3 regions of the Saccharopolyspora sp. 6M genome follow, and region 2 is predicted to be linked to each of the others. Evidence: riboswitches for the same ligand, from Rfam matches in the RefSeq annotation. Region 2 holds a riboswitch; each other region holds the start of a gene.
The links. Region 2 has a riboswitch for thiamine pyrophosphate ahead of LCD31_RS04040 (thiamine ABC transporter substrate binding subunit). Riboswitches for the same ligand answer to the same signal wherever they lie in the genome.
Positions count from the first base shown of each region.

Region 1 (7,745 bases), on a different contig from region 2:
GCACCACGTCGGGCATCGCCGACAGCGCCTCGTCCGGGGCGTGGATCACGATGTCCACGCCCTCGCCGAGGATGTTGAGGTCGGCATCGGTGACCAGGGCGGCGATCTCGATCAGGGCGTCCGAACCCAGGTCGAGACCGGTCATTTCACAGTCGATCCACACTAGACGGTCGTTCACCTCACCGAGCCTAACGCGGTGCGACCGGGCGCCGGGATCGCACCGGCGCCGCGGAGATCACCGTTCGGTATCGGCGGAACCCTCGCGCAGCCGCGCGGGCACGACCTTGCCGGTGGCGTTGCGCGGCAGTTCCGGCAGGAAGACGACGTCGCGGGGCAGCGCGAAACCGGGCAGCGCGGGCCGGACCCGTTCCCGCACGGCCTCGGCGTCCAGCTCGGCGCCGTCGACGAGCACCACGTACGCGGCGAGGCGCTGGCCGAACTCGGCGTCGTCCACGCCGATCACGGCGACCTCGGAGACCTCCGGCAGGGTGGCGATCGCGTCCTCGGTCTCCTTCGGGTACACGTTCTCGCCGCCCGAGACGATCATGTCGTCCTCGCGCCCCACCACCTGCAGCCGGCCGGCCTCGTCGATGCGGCCCAGGTCACCGGTGGCGAGCATGCCGTCCCGGACCTCCTTGCCGCCGCCGCCGGTGTAGCCCTCGAAGAGCATGTCGTTGCGCACGAAGATCCGCCCGGTCTCGCCGTCGGGCACCTGCGCGCCCCGCTCGTCGAGGATCTTCACGCTGGTGCCGCGCGGCGGGCGGCCCGCTGTGCCGGGCGCTTCGGCGAGTTCGCGCGGGGTGGCGATGCTCACCCAGGACGCTTCGGTGGAGCCGTAGAAGTTGTAGAGGACCTCGCCGAACACCCGCTGGAACCGGGTGGCGAGGTCGGCGGGCAGCGCCGAACCGCTGGCGGCCACGATCCGCAGCGAGGAGGTGTCGTAGGGCTCGATCGCCTCCCGCGGCAGGTCCAGGATGCGCTGCAGCATCACCGGAACCACGAACAGCGCGGTGGCGCGGTGCCGCTGCACGGCGGCGAGCGCCTGCTGCGGTTCGAACTTGCGGCGCAGCACGAGGGTGGCGCCGATGGCCGAGCCGAGCTGGAACGCGGCGAGCCCCCAGGTGTGGAAGATCGGCGCCGCCAGCATGATCCGCTCACCGGCGCGCAGCGGCATCCGCGACATGATCGTGGCGGCGGGCCCGACCCCGGGCGGCGCGGGCCTGCGGGCGCCCTTCGGCGTGCCGGTGGTGCCGGAGGTGAGCACGATGACCCGCGCGTGCCGGGGACGGCGCGGGAGGGTGCCGGTGGCGGAGCTGCCGATGAGGTGCTCCAGGGTGGCCTTGCGAGTGGTGCCCTCGGTCCAGGCGAGCACCACGTCCAGTTCCAGGTCGGGCAGCGCCTCGACGAATTCGACGTCGGCGATCAGCAGGTCGGCCCGCTGCTCGTCGAGCACGGTGCGCATCTGGTGCGGGCGCAGGCCGGTGTTGAGCAGCACCACGTCGGAGCCGATCTTGCCGCAGGCCACGATGGTCTCGACGAGCCCGTGGTGGTTGCGGCACAGCACCGCGACCCGGCTGGTGTCCCGGATGCCGCGGGCGCGCAGCCCGCGGGCGAGGCGGGTGGTGCGCTGCTCCAGTTCGAGGAAGCTCAGCGCGCCGCGCTCGTCGATCACGGCGGGCCGGTCGGGATGCCGGATCGCGGCGACGGCGTAGCCGAGCGCGGGGGTGACGCCCCAGCGCCGCCAGGCGAAGACGATGCGCAGCAGCTTGTCCGGGCGCATCGGGCGGACGACGCCCTGCCTGATCAGCAGCCACAGCGTCTGCAGCGTCGGGGCCAGCCGGTCCGCCCCGGCCTGGACGGCCGCCTTCGCCGCTTCGCCTCGTGTCCGTCCCGCCGGCCGTCGCCACATCGCCACGCGTCTCCTCCGATTTAGCTACTCATCGGTAGATAATGCCTCGGGGGGCGACGCGGGGGAAGGGTTCACCGGTCCGAAATGGTGTGTTCCGGTGCCGCCGCGGCCACCACGGCCTCCCGGATCGCGGCCCGCAGGCGACCCGCCTCCAATGGTGCCAGCACCGCCGTCTCCCCGGGCGGAGCGACGACCACGACGTTGCCCTGGTTCACGTACACCGCCATGTTCCGCCGCCTGCCCGCCACATCGCGGCAGCTCACCTGCCACTTCTCGTCGTCAGCCACGTGGCCTCCCTCCCTGGGGGAACGCTCGTCCGGTGCGTCCTCCACTGGTAAGACGACTCAGGATCACGGACGTGACGGGTGTTCGCCTGATTAATCTTGGAATTCCACCGGCTCGTGCCCGCGGGGTTCCACCACCGGGTGAGCGCTGCTGGGAGACTGCGATCATGGCTGGATACGACGGGATGCTGTGGCGCACCCTGCACCGCGTGCTGCTGGTCCTCGCGGTCGGCGTGCTGGGCCTGCTGCTCGGCCTCGGGCACGAGCCGAGCCGGGCCGACTCGCTGTTCGGCGTGCTCGTCGTGGCGCTCGTGGCGCTACCGGTGTGGATCACGTTCCAGCGGATGACGCCGGTCGCCCGCGGGAACCTGCGGGCGCTGCCGCGGCACCGGCCGCTGATGACCGCGATGATCGGGCTGCTGGGCCTGGTGGCGCTGTTCGTGCTCGGCTGGACGATCGCCAACGCGCTGTTCCCCGGCACGCTCGCCCCGCTCGCGCTGGCGCTGGTCGGCGTGGTGCTGGCGGCGTTGGTCGCGCTGCTGAACCGGGTGCTGTGACATCGCTTCCCCGCGGCCCCGGACGCCGGGGCCGCGCGAGGAAGCGGCAGGTCAGACCGGGCGGACCGTCAGCGCGCCCGGCTCGGCGGTGAACGTCAGCGCGCCCTCGAAGTCGGCGATGGGCAGCTCGTCGCGCACCAGGCGGTGCGGCGCGTCAGCCGTCTCCACCCGCACTTCGGTGGCGGCGAAGGTCTGCTCGGCGAAGTCCGGGCCCGCGAGCCGGACCTCCAGCCGCTGCTCCCGCAGGGTGACCACCGCGGAACCGCCGGGCACCGAGATCGGCTCGCCGTCGGCGGTGACGATCAGGCTGCCCTGGCCCTCGGTCTCCGGGCGCACCGCCACGTGCGAGAGGGCGACGTCGCGCCGGTCCTCGGCGGCGGTGACGCCGATGACGTCCCGCGAGTCCTGCCCGGCCTCCTCGTCGCCGCGCACCGCCAGCAGCGGGGCGCGCAGCTTCGCGGCCAGCCGGTACGGCTGCCAGGAACCGGCGCCGATCAGGTTCACCACCGACGTGATCTCGCTGTCCGCGAGCAGCCGCTCGCTGCCCACGGCCGGGGTGATCTCGATGGCCGCCACCCCGCGCTCCTCCAGCAGGTCGCGCAGCGCCTTGGCGCGCAGCCTGCTGTTGCGGTCGAACCCGCGGGTGATGGCGACGGCTCCGGACGTCCCGCCCTGCGCTGCGGCGTCGGCGAGACCGGCCAGCGGAGCCCATACCTCCGCCGGATCCGGCCGGGCGGAGCGGCGGGAACGGGCGGTCTGGGGGGCGTCGGCAGTGGTGTCCATTGCGTCAACTTTAATCCGCCACGCAGGGTCGCCTCACTAGGCGATCAGCCCTGAGCGGTGTGACTTCCCTCGCCCTAGGCGTCCCAGGTGGTGACCACGAGATCGCCGTCACGCGCGAGCTGTTCGTCGACCGCCTGCTCGCACTCCGCGCAACGCTCCGTGATGCGGCGGCTCGACGGTTCCTTGGTGGCGGGCCACGTCTCGTGCGGGAGCTTGATCGTCGCATCGCACAGGGTCTGCACCGGATCACCGGCCGGTCTGGCGCCCGGGCGCACCGTGATCGCGTGCCGGACCCGCTTGCCCGCTCCGACGATCCACCACACGTGCTCTTGATCGGGGAACATTGCCGTCCCACCCCCATACCTGTCAGGACGACCCGCGGGCGCGCAGTTCGTCCGGCTTCGGTCCACTGGCCGGATCTCGAACTCTAGACGGAACGATCAGCGCGCACGTTGCATTCGCGTGGCGGGGGCGACCGGCGGCTGCGCTGCTCCGATCGTGTGAGAGCGGCTGTTCGGCGGAGCGGTCTCGACTCGCCGCTGACCCGGTGCTGGGCCGCTCGAACCAGGGCGCCGGGCGCGGAACCCGCTTGTGGTGAGAAGGATCACCGCCCATGCTGGGCGCGTCGAGCGAGCGGAACCCGGAGGCGCACCCCGTGACGGACCTGCACTTCCCGCGTCCGCACGACGATCCGCGGGAGCCCGGTTCCCTCGCCCGCTGGCTGGTCCCCGACGGCGCCCGGGTGCGCAGCGGAGCCCCGGTGACCGAGGTGGTGACCGACGGCGCCCCGCGCACGGTGCGCGCCCCGGCGAGCGGAACGCTGTGGCGGCAGGGCAGGGCGGGGGAGCGGTTCACCGCGGGCGCGATCATCGGCCTCGTCGAGTGAGTCCGCAGCTTGACGCCCGTTGCTAGGTTGGGGCCAGTGACGCGGGGTGCCCGGACGGCCGGGCTGAGAGCAGACCCGTCGAACCTGACCTAGTTCGTGCTAGCGGAGGGACGTCACCGACGTGACCACTCGTGCTGCCCTGCCCGGATCCGACCGGGTCCCGAACGTGCTCTCGATCGCGGGGACCGATCCCAGCGGCGGAGCCGGCATCCAAGCGGACCTGAAGGCCTTCTCCGCGAACGGCGCCTACGGCATGTCCGCGGTGACCGCGCTGGTCGCGCAGACCACCACCGGTGTCGCCGAGGTCCGCGAGGTACCGCCGGAGTTCGTCACCGCCCAGCTCACGACGCTGCTCGACGACGTCCGGGTGGACGCGGTGAAGATCGGGATGCTGGCGAACGCCGAGGTGATCCGCGCGGTCGTCGCCGTGCTGGACCGCTACGCCCCGCCGCACGTGGTGCTGGACCCGGTGATGGTCGCGAAGAGCGGCCACCGGCTGCTCGCCGACGAAGCGGTCGCGGTGCTGCGCGACGAGCTGCTGCCGCGCGTCGACCTGATCACCCCGAACCTGCCGGAAGCGGCGGACCTGCTGGGCGAGCCGGAGATCACCGGCTTGGCCGAGATGGCCGCGCAGGCGCAGCGGCTCGCCGACCTGGGCGCGAAGCAGGTGCTGCTCAAGGGCGGGCACCTGCGCGCGGAACCCGCCAGCGCCGACCTGTTCCGCGGCGACGGCGAGGTGCGGTGGCTGCGCAGCGAGCGGATCGACACCGCGAACGACCACGGCACCGGCTGCACGCTGTCCGCGGCGATCGCGGCGCTGCGTCCCCGCAGGCCCGACTGGGCGACCGCCGTGCGGGACGGCAAGGACTACCTGACCGGGGCGCTGCGGGCCGCGGAGCGCCTCGACGTGGGCCGCGGGCACGGGCCCGTGCACCACTTCCACCGCTGGTGGTGAGATCGGAAGGACGAAGGTCATGAGCAGGTTGCCCGATCCGCCCGCGGGCGGTTTCTGCGCCCGCGCCTGGGAACGCACCGCCGAGCTGCAGCGGGCCGTGGTGGCGCACCCGTTCAACGCGGCGCTCACCGACGGCACCCTCGACCGGGAGCGGTTCGCGTTCTATTTCGTGCAGGACGCCCGCTACCTGATCGCGTTCGCGCAGGCGCTGTCGGCGGCCGCGACCCGGTCCGAGGATCCGGCGGACGCGGCGTTCCTCGCGGGGGCCGCGCGGGGCGCGCTGGTGGAGGAGCGCCGGTTGCACGCGGGCTACGTCGAGGAGTTCGGGCTCTCCGCGGACGACCTGGCGGGGGTGGCGACCTCGCCGTCGTGCACCGCCTACACCTCGTTCCTGCGGGCGAGCGCGCTGGTCGACCCCTACCCGGTGCTGCTGGCGGCGGTGCTGCCGTGCTTCTGGGTGTACCAGCACGTGGGCAGTGAGATCCTCGCCGCCGTCGGCGACGTGTCGGCGCACCCGTACCGGCGGTGGATCGAGACCTACGCCGACGAGGAGTTCGCCGAAGCGGTGCTGGCGGCCCGCGAGCTCACCGACCGGGCGGCCGCGGCCGCCGACGAGCCGGTGCGGGAGCGGATGCTGGCCGCGTTCGCGCGTGCCACCGAGTACGAGTGGATGTTCTGGGACGGCGCGTGGCGCCTGGAGCGGTGGCCGACGGCGCAGTGGCTCCCGGCGTGAGAAGTCGTTGCGGCGGCACGGTTTCCGCGCTGCGGCGAATACCCGGACCCGATCACCCTCCGCGACGTGCCCTGCGGCGCGGCGGGGGCGGTGACGCGGGTGGTCAGCCGCGGTGCGGGCGCTCGCGGGAAGCGTGATCAGGAGCACTTTCGAGCGGTGTTAACGAACACCCTCAGCCACGACGATGAGGCTCACGACACGTTCGTTCGGCGTGTTCGGTCGTGGGAGGTCCGCCTCCCACCGCGCGGGGTTCGGTGGCCTTGAGTACGGGGACTTCAATTCTGATCATGCTGGCGGGGATGCTGGTGCCGGTGCTGGCCGCAGCCCCCTTCTACATCGCCGACCGCCGGGCGGACGCCGAGTCCGCCCAGGCGGAAACGGAGCCTGAAAAATCGTCCGCGGACATCCACGTGCTGCGGCCCCGAGCCGAGGGCACCTGCGAGACCGGGCAGGCGGCGGCCTGAGCGCGCCGCCGCCCGGCCCGGCGGCTCAGTCCCCGTAGATGGACCAGGCGAGCTTCGACTTGGCCTCCTGCAGCGCGTCCAGCGTCGACCGCTCGTAGCCGCCTTCCCGCGGCTGCGGCGGCACCTGGAGGCCCTCGCTGAGGCCCCAGCCGGAGCCGCGCTGGATCAGCGACCGGTGCTTGTTCGTGTAGTACCCGGAGTTGATCGACACGGCGACGCCGTGCGCCCCGGCGGCCGCGGCCATCAGGTGCATGTGGAACCGGGTCGACAGCCAGCGCTGGCCGGCGGCGGCGGGCAGCCCGTGGTCCATGATCTCGGAGAACGGGTAGAAGCGGGCGCCGGGCAGGTCGTGCTCGACGAGGGCGAACACCTCGCGGTCCACCCGCGGGATGCCTTCGATGACGCCGACCTGCTCGGGCCGCACGTCCCAGGCGCGCAGCGTGTCGAGCAGGAACCCGGCCAGCGCGGGCACCGTGACGTCCAGCAGGTCCGACTGCAGGCAGATCATCACGTCCCGCAGGTCGTCGGTGCGGTACAGCTCCGGGGCGATGCCGAAGAACATGTCGTCGCCGGTGGCGGTGAGCTGGCCCGCGGAGTCGAGCAGCTCGGCCGACGGCTCGTCGCGCACGTCGATCAGCTCGAACTGCGAGGCGAGGTTGCGCACCAGCGGGCGCGCCTCCTCCGGCGTCGGCCACAGGCCCTGCCCGGTCATCACGGCCCGCCCGCCGGAGCGGCGCACCGCGGCGACCGCGCCCGCCAGCAGCCCGTAGTGCCGCGGCCAGATCGAGTTGATGAACCCGCCGCCGATGATGTGCACCAGGTCGGCGCGCGCGGCGAGCTCGATCCCGGCCAGCCAGTGCGGCGCCAACCCCGGGTTGATCATGGCGTGCTGCACGAACGACGCCACCTCCCACGGCTCGTCGGAGGGCGCCGACCAGCACAGCCGCCACAGCGTGTCGGTGAACCGGACGTGCGGGTGCAGGTGGCCGAGCAGCACCTCGCTGGGGCCGGGGTTGGGGCAGTCGAGCCACACCTCGCTGTCGGGGGCGACTCTGGCCAGGTACTTCAGCCAGGTCGCGGCGATCAGCTCGTCGCCGTAGTTCGGGTTCCCGGTCGTGGCGACCAGGTACAGCGTGGGGTGCGTTGCGGGACTCGACACTGGGTTCTCCACCGT
Region 1 is NZ_JAIUJZ010000270.1:414-8,158, reverse strand. Features, by position in the region: gene orn (oligoribonuclease) at 1-178, opposite strand, end outside; gene LCD31_RS27095 (AMP-binding protein) at 236-1,909, opposite strand; gene LCD31_RS27090 (hypothetical protein) at 1,981-2,196, opposite strand; gene LCD31_RS27085 (hypothetical protein) at 2,361-2,750, shown strand; gene LCD31_RS27080 (hypothetical protein) at 2,802-3,533, opposite strand; gene LCD31_RS27075 (hypothetical protein) at 3,608-3,877, opposite strand; gene LCD31_RS27070 (hypothetical protein) at 4,147-4,419, shown strand; TPP riboswitch at 4,452-4,547, shown strand; gene thiD (bifunctional hydroxymethylpyrimidine kinase/phosphomethylpyrimidine kinase) at 4,541-5,374, shown strand; gene LCD31_RS27060 (TenA family protein) at 5,394-6,107, shown strand; gene LCD31_RS27055 (hypothetical protein) at 6,362-6,571, shown strand; gene LCD31_RS27050 (polysaccharide pyruvyl transferase family protein) at 6,597-7,730, opposite strand.
Region 1: linked by a shared signal. The riboswitch ahead of thiD (bifunctional hydroxymethylpyrimidine kinase/phosphomethylpyrimidine kinase) and the one ahead of LCD31_RS04040 (thiamine ABC transporter substrate binding subunit) in region 2 are both predicted to bind thiamine pyrophosphate.

Region 2 (7,745 bases):
TCGGGAGTGTCGGCTTGCAAGATCGTGCCGCGGGACATCACGGCGACCCGGTCGGCGAGGGTGAACGCCTCGTCGTGGTCGTGCGTGACGACGAGTGCGGTCGAGTCGCCGCGGCCGAGCAGCGCCGCCAGGTCCACCGCGAGCCGTTCCCGCAGCATCCGGTCCAGCGCGGAGAGCGGTTCGTCCAGCAGCAGGAGCTCCGGATCGGCGGCGAGCGCGCGGGCCAGCGCGACCCGCTGCGCCTCGCCTCCGGACAGGTCGGTGACCCGGCGGTCCTCGTAGCCGGCCAGCCCGACCAGCTCCAGCAGCTCGGCGACGCGCGCCGTTCGCTCCGCACCGCCGACGCCGCGCATCCGCGGCCCGAACGCCACGTTGCCCGCCACGTTCCGGTGCGGGAACAGCTGCCCGTCCTGGAAGACCAGCCCGAACCGGCGGTGGTGCACCGGCACCGAGGCGAGGTCCCGCCCGTTCCACCGCACCTCGCCCGCGGTGGGCCGTTCGAGCCCGGCGACCGCTCGCAGCAGGGTCGACTTCCCGCAGCCGGACGGTCCGAGCAGCGCCAGCACTTCGCCGTCCAGCACGGAGAGCCGCACGTCGCGCACCACCGTGGTGCCGCCGAAGCGGACGGTGAGCCCTTGCACTTCCAGCCCCATCAGAAGTCCTCCACGGCGTCGGTGCCCACCCGCAGCCGCTCGATGAGCACCACGCCGAGCACGGTGACGACCATCAGCAGCGCGCAGGCGGCGTAGGCGAGTTGCGAGTTGAGTTCGCCCGGCCTGCCGAGCAGCCGCGCAATGGCCACCGGCAGCGTCGGCGCATCGGGCCTGGCGAGGAAGCTGGTGGCGCCGAACTCCCCGAGCGCCACGACGAACCCGAACCCGGCGGCGGCCAGCACGGAACGCACCGCGAGCGGGAAGTCGATCTCGCGCCGCACCCGCCACGGCCCGGCGCCGAGCGTCGCCGCGGCCTGCCGCAGCCGGTCGTCGATGGCCCGCAGCACCGGCAGCACGGTGCGGATCACCAGCGGTGTCACCACCAGGGCCTGCGCGAACGGCACGAGCAGCGGCGAGGTGCGCAGCTCGCCGGGCAGCGAGCCGAGCGTGATCAGGTAGCCGAAGCCGACCGTCACCGCGGACACCCCCAGCGGCAGCATCAGCGCGAGGTCGAGGCTCTCCGCGACGAACCTGCGGCGCACGGCGACGAGCACGAACGAGGCGAGCAGCCCGAGCAGCAGCGCCATCCAGGTGGCGTCGACCGCGGTGCGCACCGAGTTCAGCGCGGCTTCGAGCCCGGTGACCTCCAGGGTCCCGGGCTGCCCGGTGCCCAGCAGCGCGCGGTAGCCCGCGAGCCCCCACCCGTCCCTGGTGGACACCGACCGCGCCAGCAGGGAGACGATCGGCGCGAGCAGCCCGCACAGCACCGCACCGGCGAGCCCGACGATCCACCACTCGGCGCCTTGCGGCGGCCGGGCGGTGGTCGCGGGCGCGCGCAGCCGCAGCGCGGTCTCCCGACGGCGGCGCGCGATGGTGGCCACGAGCAGGGCGGCGACGACGGCGACCAGCTGCAGCAGGGACAGCGCCGCGGCGCCGGGCAGGTCCAGCAGCTGCACGGTGCGCAGGTAGATCTCCGTCTCCAGGGTGCGCAGCCGACCGCCGCCGAGCACCAGCACCACCCCGAAGCTGGTGGCGCTGAACAGGAACACGACGGCCGCCGCCGATCCGAGCGCGGGCAGCAGCGCGGGCAGCGTCACCGAGGTGAAGGTGCGCAGCCGCCCGGCTCCCAGCGATCGGGCGGCGTCCTCCATCCGCCGGTCCAGGTGCCCCCACAACCCGCTGACGGTGCGCGCGACGACGGCGACGTTGAAGAACGCGTTGGCCAGCACGATCGGCAGCACTCCCCCGTCGGCGCCGAACAACGCGCGGAAGGCCATGCCCACGACGATCGTCGGCAGCACGAACGGCACGGTCACCGCGACCCGCAGCAGCCCTGTGCCGGGCAGGACGAGCCTGGCGAGCACGTAGGCGAGCGGCAGCCCGCAGAGCAGCGCGACCGCGGTGGACGCGGCGGCCTGCCCGAGGGTGAAGCCGACGAGCCGCCAAGTGGCCGGCTCGGCGAGCACCGCTCCGACGTCGCCGCGCACGCCCAGCCCGATGATCGCCGCGACGGGCCAGGCGAAGAAGACCCCGAGGAAGCCGAGGACGACCGCCGCGGCCAGCGCCACCGGAACCCGGCGGCGGAGTTCGCCGGTCATCCCCGGACCAGCGTCCGCCACTGCTCGACCCACCGGTCCCGGTTGTTCTCCACCTCGTCGGCGGGCAGTTCCGCGGGCCGCGACGGCAGCGGCGCGCTGGCCGCCCAGCCTTCGGGCAGCGGCACCCCGTCGACCGCGGGGTACACGTACATCTGGTCGGCGACCTGACCTTGGAACTCGGGCGAGAGCAGGAAGTCCACCACTTCCCGCGCCGCCTGCGGGTCCTTCGCGCCGGTGAGCACGCCCGCGTACTCGACCTGCCGGTAGCAGGTGTCGAGCAGGGCCTTGGTGCGCGGCGCACCGTTCTCGTCGACCTCGGCGGCGGGCGAGGACGCGTAGGACAGCACGATCGGTCGCGGCCCCTGGCCGGTGGAACCGGAGAAGTCCTGGTTGTAGGCCTCTTCCCAGCCGGAGGACAGCCGCACGCCGTTGGCGTCGAGGGCGCGCCAGTAGTCCTGCCAACCGGGCTCGCCGAAGGCGTCGATGGTGCCGAGCAGGAACGCCAATCCAGGGGAGGACGTCGTCGGGTCCGGCATCGAGGTCAGGTCCCGGTAGCGGGGATCGGTGAGGTCGCGCAGCGTCGTCGGCTCCGGCAGCCGGTGCGCGGCGAACCAGGCGGTGTCGATGTTGAGGCACACGTCGGCGACGTCGACGGCGGTGAGCCGGTTCTGCTGGTCCTGGGCGTAGCGCTGCGGTCCGCGGTCGGCGGCGGCGGGCCGGTACGGGGCGAACACGTCGGCGCGCAGCGCGCGGGAGGCGAAGGTGGAGTCCACGCCGTAGGCGACGTCGCCGAGCGGTGCCGCCTTGGACAGCGCCAACTTGTTGGTCAGCTCTCCGGCGTCACCGCTGTTGCGGATCTCCAGGTGGATGCCGCTGCGCTTCTCGAAGTCGGCGAGCAGCGCCGGGTCGGCGACGAACGAGTCGTGCGCGACGAGGGTGACGGTGCGCGCCGCGGTGTCATCGCCGGAGCTCCCGATGAGCGAACATCCGGTGGTGAGCGCGGCGGCGGCGAGTGCCGCGGCCCAGCGCAGTAAGGGGTTCAACGGTCCTCCCGAGTAGCACACCGGTCTCGGCCACGCGTGCGAACTCGAGCTGATCGCGACACCTCCCTGCGCCGGCATGATCCGGTTCAGGTGCGGACGGTCGAGGGGATGCGCCCCTCCTCTCAGCCCAGCGCGCTGGACTCCCGTGGCGACCGGCAGTCTACGTGCCGCCACCGAGCCGGGGGTCGACGGTCGCGTTCCGGCCGTCCGACGACCACCATGTGGGCATGACCGAACTGCTGAACGACACCCAGGTCGCCGAATCGCTGTCCCGGCTACCGGAGTGGGCCCAGGACGGCACCACGATCGTGCGGAGCGTGGAGTTCGCGAGCTTCCCGCAGGCCATCCAGGCGGTGAACCGGGTCGCGGAGATCGCGGAGAGCGAGAACCACCACCCGGATCTGGACATCCGCTGGCGCACCGTCGTGTTCGCCCTCTCGACGCATTCGGCGGGTGGCCTCACCGCGAAGGACTTCACGCTGGCGGAGGAGATCGACGGGGTGGTCGACGCGTTGACGTGAGCCGGTCAGCGCACCGGTCGGCCGAGGACGAGCCCGGCGGCTTCGGCGGCGCAGCCCCAGGACAGCGACACCCCGCAGCCGGAGTGCCCGTAGTCGTGCACGACGGTGGCGCCGCCGAACCGTTCGGTTTCGAGCCGCACGGCGTCGCGCCCGGGGCGCAGTCCGACGGTCTCGCCGAGGACTTCGGCGCCGGCGAGCAGCGGTTCGACCTGCGCGCAGCGGCGCAGCACGGCGGCGCTGTCGTCGCGGTCGTGTGCGCGGGACCAGTCGTGCTCGCCCGCGACGCCGCCGAGCACGACTTGGTCGCCGTGCGGGACGTACGAGGTGAACTCGGGTCCGGCGCCGACTTCGACGAAGTACTCGCTGATGCCGGGGTTGCGGACGAGGACGTGCTGCCCCCGCACGGGCCGCACGCCGGGGTCGCCGACGAGCTCGTGCGCGCCGACCCCGGTGCAGTTGACGATGCGGTCCGCTTCGGCCGCGGCGTCGGCCAGCGAGGACACCGGGCTGATCAGCAGTTCGCCGCCGGCGGCGAGCAGTCTCCCGGTGAGGTGTTCGAGGTAGCGCGGCATGTCGATCAGCGGGAGCGTCGCCCGGTAGCCGCTGCGGAACCCGGCGGGCAGCTCGTCCGGGGTGCAGCGGCGCAGGTCGGGCAGCAGCAGCGCTTCGGGCGGCAGCTGGTCGCCGAGGTCGACGCGGGCGGCCATCCGCCCGGTGGCGAGGTGCACTCCGCTGGTGTCGTCGGCGGCCAGTTCGACCAGCGCGCGGTAGGTGTCGGCGACCCACCGGCGCACCCGGTCGGCGGGTTGCAGCAGCGCCGGCCCCCAGATCGCGCCGGCGACGGCGGAGGTGGTGTCGGCGGGTGGCTCGTCGGTGCGCACGCGCACCGGCACGCCGGATTCGGCGAGGATCACGGCGGTGCTGAGCCCGCTCACCCCGGCTCCGATGACCAGGACGGTCCCGTTGGCGGCCATTTCGGCACGCTAGCAGCGTTGCCCGCCGCGCACGGCCTGCTCGGGGCGGGTTTCGCGGCCGCTCGGCGCGGTCCTAGTCCTCGACGATGGTGATCGTGCCGGTGCCGCCGCAGTTGCTGCACCCCTTGCCGTTGCAGTCTCCGCAGATCAAGGTGATGTGCTGCATGCGCACAACGTAAATCGCCTGGTCATGGCGTGCGACTCAGCTGTGCCGGGGTGCGCCGCCCGCAGTTCGCGGCGGGCCGCGCTGCGCTACCGACCCCGCACGCCTTTCACTCGGACGTGCCCGAGCGGGGTGCGGCGGCGGGTCGGGGAATCGCGTTCGCCGGGTGTTCGTCATCGATCGGGGGTCAGCCGATCGCGGTCCGAGGCAAGGAGCACCGGAATCGAGGAACGGCCGCTTCCCCATCCGCCGTCGGTCCCCCGGCGTACCGTTCCGGGCGTGGAACGGGTCGATCGCACGAACACGTTTATCGAGGTGGCCGAGGACTGCCCGGTCACCACCGCGACGGTGCCCCCGCTGAACGCAGAGGCGCCGTCGGTGGCAGCGCGCACCTACCGGCTGATCGCCGAGCACCCGTACGAGTTCACGTCCGGTGACGTCATCTTCACCGTCTTCGCGGACCGCGCCGCCATCCCGGACGAGGAGCGGGCGGACGCCCGCCGGGAGTTCTTCGCGCGGAGCAGGGCCTGCCTGCGCTCCTCGCCGCTGGGCAAGCGCTACGGCTGGGGCATCCACGCAGACGCCCGCGGCCGCCTGGCCCTGTACGCCGTGGACGGCCCGGAGTACGCGGAGTTCACCTCGGGCCGGCGCACCGGCGAGTCAGGCGAACCGATCACCTGCACCAAGGCGCTGCGCAGCACCCGAGCCTGAACCCGGGGCGACGAGCGGCCGGTCACCGCGCCCGCCCGTCGCGGGACATCCGCAGCAGCGGGTACGGACGCCCCGCATCGTCGAGCTCGCTGCGGCCGGTGACGGTGAACCCGTGCCGGAGGTAGAACCCGACGGCCTGCTCGTTCTGCTCGTTGACGTCCACGGACGTCACCCCGAGCTCGGCCACCGCGTGCGCGAGGAGGGCTCGGCCCACTCCTCGCCCGCGGTGCGCCGCGTCGACGAACAGCATCTCCAGGCTCGTCCCGGACGTGCCCGCGAAACCGACCGGCGCACCGCCGAGTTCGGCGACGCTGAGCCGCACCTGCGGGAAGTGCCCGACGGGCAGGCGTTCCTCGATCTCCGCACGGTGCCGCGGATCGAGGAACGCGTGGGTGGCATCGACGGCGCTGCGCCAGATCCGCACGAGTTCCGGGTGCTCCTCGGGCCCCGTCGAGTCGCGGATCCTCGGCTCAGCCACGACGACCTGCGCGATCCAGCGGAGTTCGCCCGAATTCCGGTCCGGAGGACCACGTGCCCGGGAGCGCGTGGCCGCCGGCGACCTGCTTGATCCAGCGGACTCGGTGCGATGCCAGGAAGACGCGCACGTCAGCGATGTCCTCCCCAGCCGTTCGCATCCGATGCGGTCTCGTCGTTCGGTTCGCAGCGGAGCGGGCAAGTCGATCCGGCCCCGCGACGTCCGTGGACCTTAGCCGTGCGGCGAGCGTGTTGTCGCCCACGTTCGCCCGGCTCGCGCCGGACCAGCACCCGCCCGTCGTGTGCGCGAGGTCATGCGCCCCGGTCCGCGGAGCCGGGAATGCCGCCGGTGCGCGGCGAGTTGGAATAACCGAATCCGATTCGGAAAGAAGGACCGTGAGCATGCCGAAGCACGATGCACTCCTGCGCGCCCGCTACGGGGATCAGCCCGCTCCCGCCACGATCTTGTGGAACCAGCAGGTCGAGGCCCTCCTAGCCCACCGCTCCGTGCGGGCCTTCACCGATGAGCCGGTCCCCGAGGGGGCGCTCGAGACGATCGTCGCCGCCGCCCAGTCGGCGTCCACCTCCTCGAACCTGCACCAGTGGAGCGTCGTCGCGATCTCGGAGCCGGAGACCAAGCGCGAGCTGGCGAGGCTCACCCGCAGCGCCCGCACGGACGGCGGCGGCTACGACTTCGTCGCCGATGCCCCGACCGTCCTCCTCTGGGTGGCCGACATGTCGCGCAGCCACGCGATCAGCTCCGCCCACGGCGGCGACCCGGTCGTCACCGACTACCTGGACGCCTTCCTGATGGCCTCCGTCGACGCGGCGCTGGCCGCCCAGAACGGGATGGTCGCCACGGAGTCCCTGGGCCTGGGCGGGGTCTACCTCGGCTCGCTGCGCAACCACGCCGAGGAGCTCGCCGAACTCGTCGACCTCCCGCCGTACGCCTACGTCGTCTTCGGCACCGCCATCGGCATTCCGGACGAGACCCGGCCCAGCGCCGTGCGTCCGCGCCCAGCGCAGAACGTCGTCCTCCACCACGAGAAGTACGACCACGCCGACCACGCGGAATGGGTGCGCGATTATGAGGCCGCCACCACGGTGTTCCGGACGGAGAACGGCCTGCGGGACAAGACCTGGGCCGAGGCCGTCGTGACCGGCACCGGTTTCGACTACATGGACGGGCGGGAGAACCTGCGCCCGACGCTCCAGCGGCGCGGCTTCGGCCTACGCTGACGCGCGACCCGACCGACGAAGGAACGAACGAGGATGGCCAGACCGAAGGTGCCGCTGCTGTCGGCAGAGATCATCGCCGACGGAGCGCTCGCGCTCGTCGACACCACCGGGGACATCCAGATGGTCCAGCTGGCCAAGCACTTGGGCGTCGCCCCGTCCTCGCTCTACAGCCACGTCGGCGGGCGGGGCGACGTCATCGACCTCGCCCGCCGACGGATGCTCGAACAGATGGAGACCCCCGACGCGCACGACTGGCGCGAAGCCGTCGGCGCGCTGCTGCGCGGCCTCGCGGGTCTCTACACCAGGCACCGGCGGATCCTGCCGCTGATCTTCGACACCACGTTCGCCGATGAGCGCTCCATCGCCGCC
Region 2 is NZ_JAIUJZ010000021.1:114,464-122,208, forward strand. Features, by position in the region: gene LCD31_RS04030 (ABC transporter ATP-binding protein) at 1-653, opposite strand, end outside; gene LCD31_RS04035 (iron ABC transporter permease) at 653-2,251, opposite strand; gene LCD31_RS04040 (thiamine ABC transporter substrate binding subunit) at 2,248-3,294, opposite strand; TPP riboswitch at 3,341-3,451, opposite strand; gene LCD31_RS04045 (4a-hydroxytetrahydrobiopterin dehydratase) at 3,522-3,815, shown strand; gene LCD31_RS04050 (FAD-dependent oxidoreductase) at 3,821-4,789, opposite strand; gene LCD31_RS29470 (DUF6157 family protein) at 5,232-5,663, shown strand; gene LCD31_RS04060 (acetyltransferase) at 5,686-6,141, opposite strand; gene LCD31_RS04065 (NADPH-dependent oxidoreductase) at 6,540-7,376, shown strand; gene LCD31_RS04070 (TetR/AcrR family transcriptional regulator) at 7,410-7,745, shown strand, end outside.

Region 3 (7,745 bases), on a different contig from region 2:
CGGTGCGCTCCAGCGCGCCGTTCATGCTGTCCCGCGCCGCGGGCGCCAGCACCACGTACAGCGCCAGCAGCAGCGTGGACGCGGACGGGTCGTCCAGCAGCAGCACGATCACCATGCCGACGGCGACGGCCAGCGTGCAGCGCAGCGCGTGCCGGAACAGCGAGGACCGCAGCGACAGGTGCGCCTTGACGCCGCCGATGGCGCGCTGGCGGCGGCCACCGGGCGCGGGCGGGCTGGCCGCGACCTCGGTGCGCTGCACGACGGCGCCGCGGATCCGGTCGAGCCCTTCGTTCATGCCGCGCACCGCTTCGGGCAGGTCCTGCCTGCCGCCCGCGGCGACGACGGCCTGCGCCGGGTCGACGCGGGCCATCGCGGGCAGCCCGGTGCAGGCGCGGGAGCGCACCGCGCGGGCGAGTTCGGCGGCGACCAGGTCCGCTTCGACGACGATGCGGTGCAGCCGTTCCGCTTCGATCCGGTCGGCCCGCTGGGCTTGGGCGAGCAGCGTTTCGCGGGCGGCGCGGAACCGGGCCGCCCCGGCGAGGACCTGCCCGAGCCAGGTGCTCGACCCGTCGGCGCGCCAGGCGCTCGCGGCGATCTCCAGCACGCCCGGCCCGGGTTCGAGCAGGGTCCGGGCCACGGCGTGCCGGGTGGCGCGGGTCGGATCGCCGATGCCGATGAGCACCCGCAGCACCAGGGCGAACACCGCACCCGCCCCGGTGGACAGGAACAGCATCCAGGCGGGTTCGCCGGATCCGATGCCGGTGGTGGTGGACACGAGGGTGGCCGCGGCGAAGGTCTGGCCGCTGACCCGGTACTGCTCGCCGAGGGCGGGCAGCATGCCGGAGCCGAACACGACGGCCGCCACCAGCAGCCCGGCCAGCACCGGGATCTCGCGGAGCAGCGGCCCCACCGCCACGACCAGCACCAGCGCCGGTCCGAACCAGGAGAACCGGTGCAGGTCGGAGCGCAGCGATTGCCCGCCCGCGGCGACCAGCGCGAACACCGCGGTGAGCCCGCCGATGAGCGCGGGGGTGCGCAGGTCCAGCAGCCAGCCGACGGCGGTGGCGACCACCGCGGTGACCAGCACCGCCATCGCGTACTGGCGTCGTCGGAGGTCGGGGGCGCCGGCCTCGGTGTTGAGCCCGGCGAGGAGCCGGTCCTTCATGGTCGTCCACCCGGGTGCTGCCACGGCGGCGCTTCGCTCCTGACGTTCTCGTTGCCTGTGCGGGACGGGCGCAGCGCACGCGGCGCCGTCGCTCGGGAGCGCGGCGGGGGCTGCGAGCCTCACGCTCTATGTCGACGTGACCCGCCTTGTGAGTTACCCGCGCGGGCGAAAATCACCCGATTCGGTATCTCAAGCCCGTTCGTGGCGTGTCCGCTGGGCCGTTCGCGGCCGCGGGTGCCGCGGGCGGCTGCTCCGACGGCGACGGTACCCAGCGCGCTCCGGCGGCCGGGGACGCCCCGCTCACAACGAGCGCGGGCTCACCCGCCAGAACGTCGACACCGGCCCGACGCCGGCGCCGAGGGGGTAGGCGTGCTCCACGCTGCGCGTCACGAACCGCTTGCCCGCGGCGACCGCGTCCGGCATCGACGCGCCCTTCGCCAGCGCCGCGGTGATCGCGGAGGCGAACACGTCGCCCGCCCCGTGCGTGTGCACCGTCGAGTAGCGCGGCCCGGGCAGCTGGATCGCGTCGGTGCCGTCGAACAGCAGGTCCACGCACTCCGGGTCGTCCAGCAGGTGCCCGCTCTTGATCAGCACCCAGTCCGGTCCGAAGTCGTGCACGGCCTTCGCCGCGTCCAGCAGGTCGTCCCGGCTGCGCGCGTCGATGCCGGTGAGCAGCCGCACCTCGTCCAGGTTCGGCGTCACCAGCGTCGCCCGCGGGAAGGCCTCGTCGCGCAGCGCGTCCAGCGCGTCCGGGCGCAGCAGCGGTTCTCCGCTGCGGGAAGCGGCGACCGGGTCCACGACGAACGGGGTGCGCCGGCCGCGGCCGATGCCGTGCTCGTCGCAGGCGGCGAGCACCGCTTCGATGGTCGCGGCCGAGGACAGCACCCCGGTCTTCGCCGCGTCCACCCCGATGTCGGTGGCGACGGCGCCGATCTGCGCGGCGACCGTCTCCGGCGGGATCTCCACCAGCCCGGTGACGCCGACGGTGTTCTGCACGGTCACCGCGGTCACGGCCGTCATGCCGTGCACCCCGCAGGAGAAGAACGCCCGCAGGTCGGCGTGCATCCCCGCGCTGCCGCCCGAGTCCGACCCGGCGATGGTCAGCGCCGTCGGCGGGGCCGTGTCGTGCGCGGGTCGTCGCAGGTGGCCGGGTGTCTCGTGCATCCGGCCCATGCTACGACCCCGTCCCGCCGTCGATCCGGCCCGTGCGGAACCTGCCGATGCGAAACACCGGAGCGCCGCCCACCGCGTCCGTCATCCCGATCAGCTCACGATGGGGAGGTAGACCTCGCCGCCGGAACCGGTGAACTCCTCGGACTTCTCCCGCATGCCTTCCTCGATCGCCTCGACGCTGGTGAGGCCGTGCTCCTTGGCGTAGTCGCGGACGTCCTGGGTGATCTTCATGGAGCAGAACTTCGGCCCGCACATCGAGCAGAAGTGCGCGGTCTTCGCGGGTTCTGCGGGCAGCGTCTGGTCGTGGTACGCCTTCGCGGTGTCCGGGTCGAGCGCCAGGTTGAACTGGTCGGTCCAGCGGAACTCGAAGCGGGCCCGGGACAGCGCGTCGTCCCACTCCTGCGCCCGCGGATGCCCCTTGGCGAGGTCACCGGCGTGCGCGGCGATCTTGTAGGTGATCACGCCGGTCTTCACGTCGTCCCGGTCCGGCAGCCCGAGGTGCTCCTTGGGCGTGACGTAGCAGAGCATCGCGGTCCCGGCCTGCGCGATCATCGCCGCGCCGATGCCGGAGGTGATGTGGTCGTAGGCGGGCGCGATGTCCGTGGTGAGCGGGCCGAGGGTGTAGAACGGCGCCTCGTCGCACAGCTCCTCCTCCAGCCGCACGTTCTCCGCGATCTTGTGCATCGGCACGTGCCCGGGGCCTTCGATCATCACCTGCACGTCGTGCGCCCGGGCGATCCCGGTGAGCTCGCCGAGGGTCTCCAGCTCGGCGAACTGGGCGCGGTCGTTGGCGTCGGCGATGGAGCCGGGCCGCAGCCCGTCGCCGAGCGAGAAGGTGACGTCGTACTCGCGGAGGATCTCGCACAGCTCGGAGAAGTGCTCGTACAGGAAGCTCTCCCGGTGGTGCGCCAGGCACCAGGCGGCCATGATCGAACCGCCGCGGGAGACGATCCCGGTGACGCGCTGCGCGGTCAGCGGCACGTACCGCAGCAGCACCCCGGCGTGCACGGTCATGTAGTCCACGCCCTGCTCGCACTGCTCGACCACGGTGTCCCGGTAGATCTCCCAGGTGAGCTTCGCCGGGTCGCCGTTCACCTTCTCCAGCGCCTGGTAGATCGGCACCGTGCCGACCGGCACCGGCGAGTTGCGCAGGATGCGCTCGCGGGTCTCGTGGATCCGCTTGCCGGTGGACAGGTCCATGATCGTGTCGGCGCCCCAGCGAGTGGCCCACACCATCTTCTCGACCTCTTCGGGCACCGAGGAGGTCACCGCGGAGTTCCCGATGTTCGCGTTCACCTTCACCAGGAACTTCTTCCCGATGATCATCGGTTCGCTCTCGGGGTGGCGGTGGCTGGCGGGCAGCACCGCGCGGCCGCGGGCGATCTCGTCGCGGACGAACTCGGCGGGCAGGTCCTCGCGGGCGGCGACGAACTCCATCTCGCGGGTGATCACCCCGGCCTTGGCGGCGGCCAGCTGGGTGGGGTGCTCGCGGTGCCAGCCGTCGCGGGTGCGGGGCAGGCCCGCGTGCACGTCGATGGTGGCGGCGTCGTCGGTGTAGGGCCCGGAGGTGTCGTAGACGTCGAGGTGCTCGCCGTTGCTGAGCTCGATGCGGCGGGCGGGCACCCGCAGGTCGCCGACCTCGCGGTGCACCTTGCGGGACCCGCTGATCGGTCCGGTGGTCACACCAGGGGAATCGGAGTCCACAGAGGACGGTTCAGGACGCACGTCGGCCACGGCCGTTCACTCCCTACGCCGGCATTATCCGGTCAGGTTCGGGCGGTCGGCGGCCCCGGATCGGATGATCCAGCCGCCCTCTCAGCCCGCTTCCGGTGCGAGCTCCCGCGATCAGTTGTCGGCGCCGAGGCTAGCCCCGTGATGCCGCCCTGCCAAGTCCCGGTTCGTGCCGGTGACGGCGAAGCTGATCGACACTAGGCTGTCTAGCAGGGAAAACGAAACCTTGTCAGACCGGGAGGATGCGGTGCGTGACAACACCGGCACAGGAGGTGACCGCGCTGCGAGTGCTGCCCCGGTGCTCCAGGAATCGTCCTGGGAGACGTTCGTCGAGGTCTGGAACGGCCTCGATCTTCCCGAAGGTTGGCGCGCGGAGATCATCGAAGAGAGGATCGTGATGTCCCCGCCGCCGGACCAGAACCACGACCTCATCGGCAGCCGCGTGAACAAGGCGTTGGTGCGGGCGTTGCCCGACGATTGGGAGGTCCTGCAGACCCAGGGCATCGCCCTGCCGTCGAGCTCGCGGATCGTGGTGCCCGATCTCCTCGTCGTGCTCCGCGAGCGGATGACTCCAGCGGTCGTGCTCCCGGGGGAGGACGCGCTGCTCTCGGTCGAGATCACCTCGAAGAGCAATGCCGACACCGACCGGACGACCAAGCTCCGTGCGTACGCCCAGGCCGGCATCCCGTTCTACTTGCTCATCGACCGCTTCGCGCCGCGTTGGCCCACGATCACCCTGTTCTCCGAGCCGGACGGCGAGAGGCCTACCGCGAATCGCACTCGGTCCCGTTCGGCAAACCGCTCGACCTGCCCGCCCCGTTCACCGTCACCCTGGAAACCGAGGCCTTCCCCCGCTGACCGGCCCCACCCGACCCGACCTCGCGCGACGGGTCCGCGTCTCTTTCCTGTCAGCGGCGAAGCCGCTGAGCTGACGACCACCCGATCAACAGGACCACCCGCCACCCACCCCCTGCGGAACGGGAGGAGCTCAATCCTCCTCAGCGAACGGATCGCCTTCGACCGCCGGGTCCCAGGAGAGGCCGGGGACTCCCCAGCCGTTGCGCTTGACGGCCTTCTTCGCGGCCCGCGCGTTCCGCCCGACGAGCCGGGTCAGGTAGAGGTGCCCGTCCAGGTGGTCGGTCTCGTGCTGCAGGCAGCGGGCGAAGAACCCGGTGCCCTCCACCTCGACCGGCGCGCCGTCCACGTCGAAGCCGGTGACCTTCGCCCAGCTCGCCCGGCCGGTGGGGAACGCTTCGCCGGGGACGGACAGGCAGCCCTCCCAGTCGTCCTCGGGGTCGGGCATGGTCTGCGGGATCTCGCTGGTCTCCAGCACCGGGTTGACCACGACGCCGCGGTGCCGGACCCCCTCGTCGTCGGGGCAGTCGTAGACGAAGACCCGCAGGTCCACGCCGATCTGGGTGGCCGCCAGCCCGGCGCCGTTCGCGGCGGTGTTCGTCTCGAACATGTCCTCGACGAGGGTGCGCAGCGCGTCGTCGAACCGCTCGACGGGGCGCGTGGGGTGGTGCAGCACCGGGTCGCCCACGATGCGGATCGGGTGAACAGCCATGCGGCGGAGGGTATCGGTTGCCGTCTCCGGACCGCCTCGGGAGTGGCTGCGCTCGGCTGGGCGCCGCCCGTCGGAGTGATCTTCGCCGAGGTGCCCGCGGATCTCCGCGGAGGGCGTGTTGGCCGCGCACGGCGGGCGGGCGCGCGTGATGTAATGGGCCCGGAATCACACCCGTGTGATTCGGCGAACGCGGGGATCCCCGGATCGCGACGCGAGGAGCCAGATGGACGCCGCCCAGATGCTGACCGTGCACGAGATAGCCCGGCAGTGCGAGGAACTGGCGCGTACCGAGGGTCGCGCGGCGGTGGGCGAACCCGCGTCCGGCAGGCACCTGCGGGCGGTCGACCCGCCCACCGAGCCGCTGCCGCGCATCCCCCCCGATGAGTCCACTTCGGACGCTCCGGAGCCCGCGGCGGGGCAGGAGCTCGGCGACCGCGAGCTGAGCATCCTCGCGTTCGAGCGGCAGTGGTGGAAGGGCGCGGGCGGCAAGGAACGGGCCATCCGCGAGCTGTTCGACATGTCCGGCACCCGGTACCACCAGGTGCTGAACGATCTGCTGGACGATCCGGCGGCCGTCCGGGCCGATCCGATGCTGATCAAACGTTTGCGCAAGGTGCGGGCGAGTCGGCAGCGCGCCCGGCAGGCCCGCCGACTGGGAATCGAGTGGCACTGATGACTTCCGGGGAACCCCCGACCAGCCCGTCCGCCGCGAAGATCGGCGGTATCGCCCTCATCGGCGCGGGCGCGCTATCGGCCGTGATCGGCCTGACGACGCTGGTCTCCGGCGGGTCCGACGACGACGCGGCCGCGCCGCCGGTGGACCAGCAGCAGACCTCGGCGCCGCTGCCGCCGCTGCCGCCCGCCCCGACGAGTGCCGCGCAGCCGCCCACCTCGTCGGCCGCCGAACCGCCGCCCGCCGCGGAGGAACCGCCCGCGCAGACGCCCGACCCGGAACCGCAGGTGCCGCCCGCGAACCAGCCGCGCCCGGACTCGCCGGGGTCGGACTCGACCGGCTCGGACCACCAGCGGCAGCGGATCGTGGTGCGGGTCTACAACAACAGCACCATCAAGGGCTTGGCGCACCGGGCCGCGGACGAGTTCCGCGGCGCCGGCTACGAGGTGCCGGAGGTCGGCAACTACTCGCAGGGCGTCATCCCCACCACCACGGTGTACTACCGGCCGGGCACGCCGGAGGAGGCGCAGGCGAAGGAGATCGCCGCCGCGTTCCAGGCCCGCGCCGAACCGCGCTTCGACGGCCTCGCCCCCGCGAGCCCCGGCGTCATAGCGATCATCACGAACGACTACCAGGGCATGCCGAAGGGCAAGTAGCGCGCGGAGCACGGCCCGCCCTCCCCGGCGGGCCGTGCCGCGTCAGCCGCGGCGCTCGGCGTAGGCCGCCAGGGACGCCAGCTGAGCCGGGTCCAGCGAGGGGCGCACCGCGCGGCGGGCGGCCGCCAGGTGCGCGGCCGTCACCTCGGTGGCGCTGAGCGATTCGCGCATCGCGCTCAGCGCCGATTCCCGCACCAGCGCCGCGCAGTCCGCCGCCGAGTAGCCGTCCAGCTCCGCCGCCACCGCCGCCAGGTCCACATCGGACGCCAGCGGCGTGTTCCGCGCCGCGGCGCGCAGGATCTCCGCCCGCGCCGCCCCGTCCGGCGGCGGCACGTGCACCAGCCGCTCCAGCCTGCCGGGCCGCAGCAGCGCCGGGTCGATCAGCTCCGGGCGGTTGGTGGCGCCGAGCACCACGACCTCCCGCATCGGCTCGACCCCGTCGAGTTCGGTGAGCAGCGCCGCCACCACCCGATCGCCCACCCCGGAGTCGCCGGACTGGCCGCGGCGTGGTGCCAGCGCGTCCACCTCGTCGAGGAAGACCAGGGCGGGTGCCGCGTTCTTGGCCCGCAGGAACAGTTCCCGCACGGCCCGCTCGGATTCGCCGACGAACTTGTCCATCAGCTCGGCGCCCTTGACCGACAGCACGTTGAGCCGCCCGCTGCCGGCGAGCGCCCGCACCAGGAAGGTCTTGCCGCAGCCCGGCGGCCCGTACAGCAGCACGCCGCGCGGCGGTTCCACGCCGAGCCGGGTGAACGAGTCCGGGTAGCGCAGCGGCCACAG
Region 3 is NZ_JAIUJZ010000169.1:3,975-11,719, forward strand. Features, by position in the region: gene LCD31_RS21015 (FUSC family protein) at 1-1,165, opposite strand, end outside; gene thiD (bifunctional hydroxymethylpyrimidine kinase/phosphomethylpyrimidine kinase) at 1,466-2,329, opposite strand; gene thiC (phosphomethylpyrimidine synthase ThiC) at 2,429-4,072, opposite strand; TPP riboswitch at 4,066-4,191, opposite strand; partial or broken gene LCD31_RS29805 (Uma2 family endonuclease) at 4,467-4,778, shown strand; gene LCD31_RS21035 (peptide deformylase) at 5,058-5,636, opposite strand; gene LCD31_RS21040 (DUF3263 domain-containing protein) at 6,007-6,309, shown strand; gene LCD31_RS21045 (LytR C-terminal domain-containing protein) at 6,309-6,965, shown strand; partial or broken gene LCD31_RS21050 (AAA family ATPase) at 7,008-7,745, opposite strand, start outside.
Region 3: linked by a shared signal. The riboswitch ahead of thiC (phosphomethylpyrimidine synthase ThiC) and the one ahead of LCD31_RS04040 (thiamine ABC transporter substrate binding subunit) in region 2 are both predicted to bind thiamine pyrophosphate.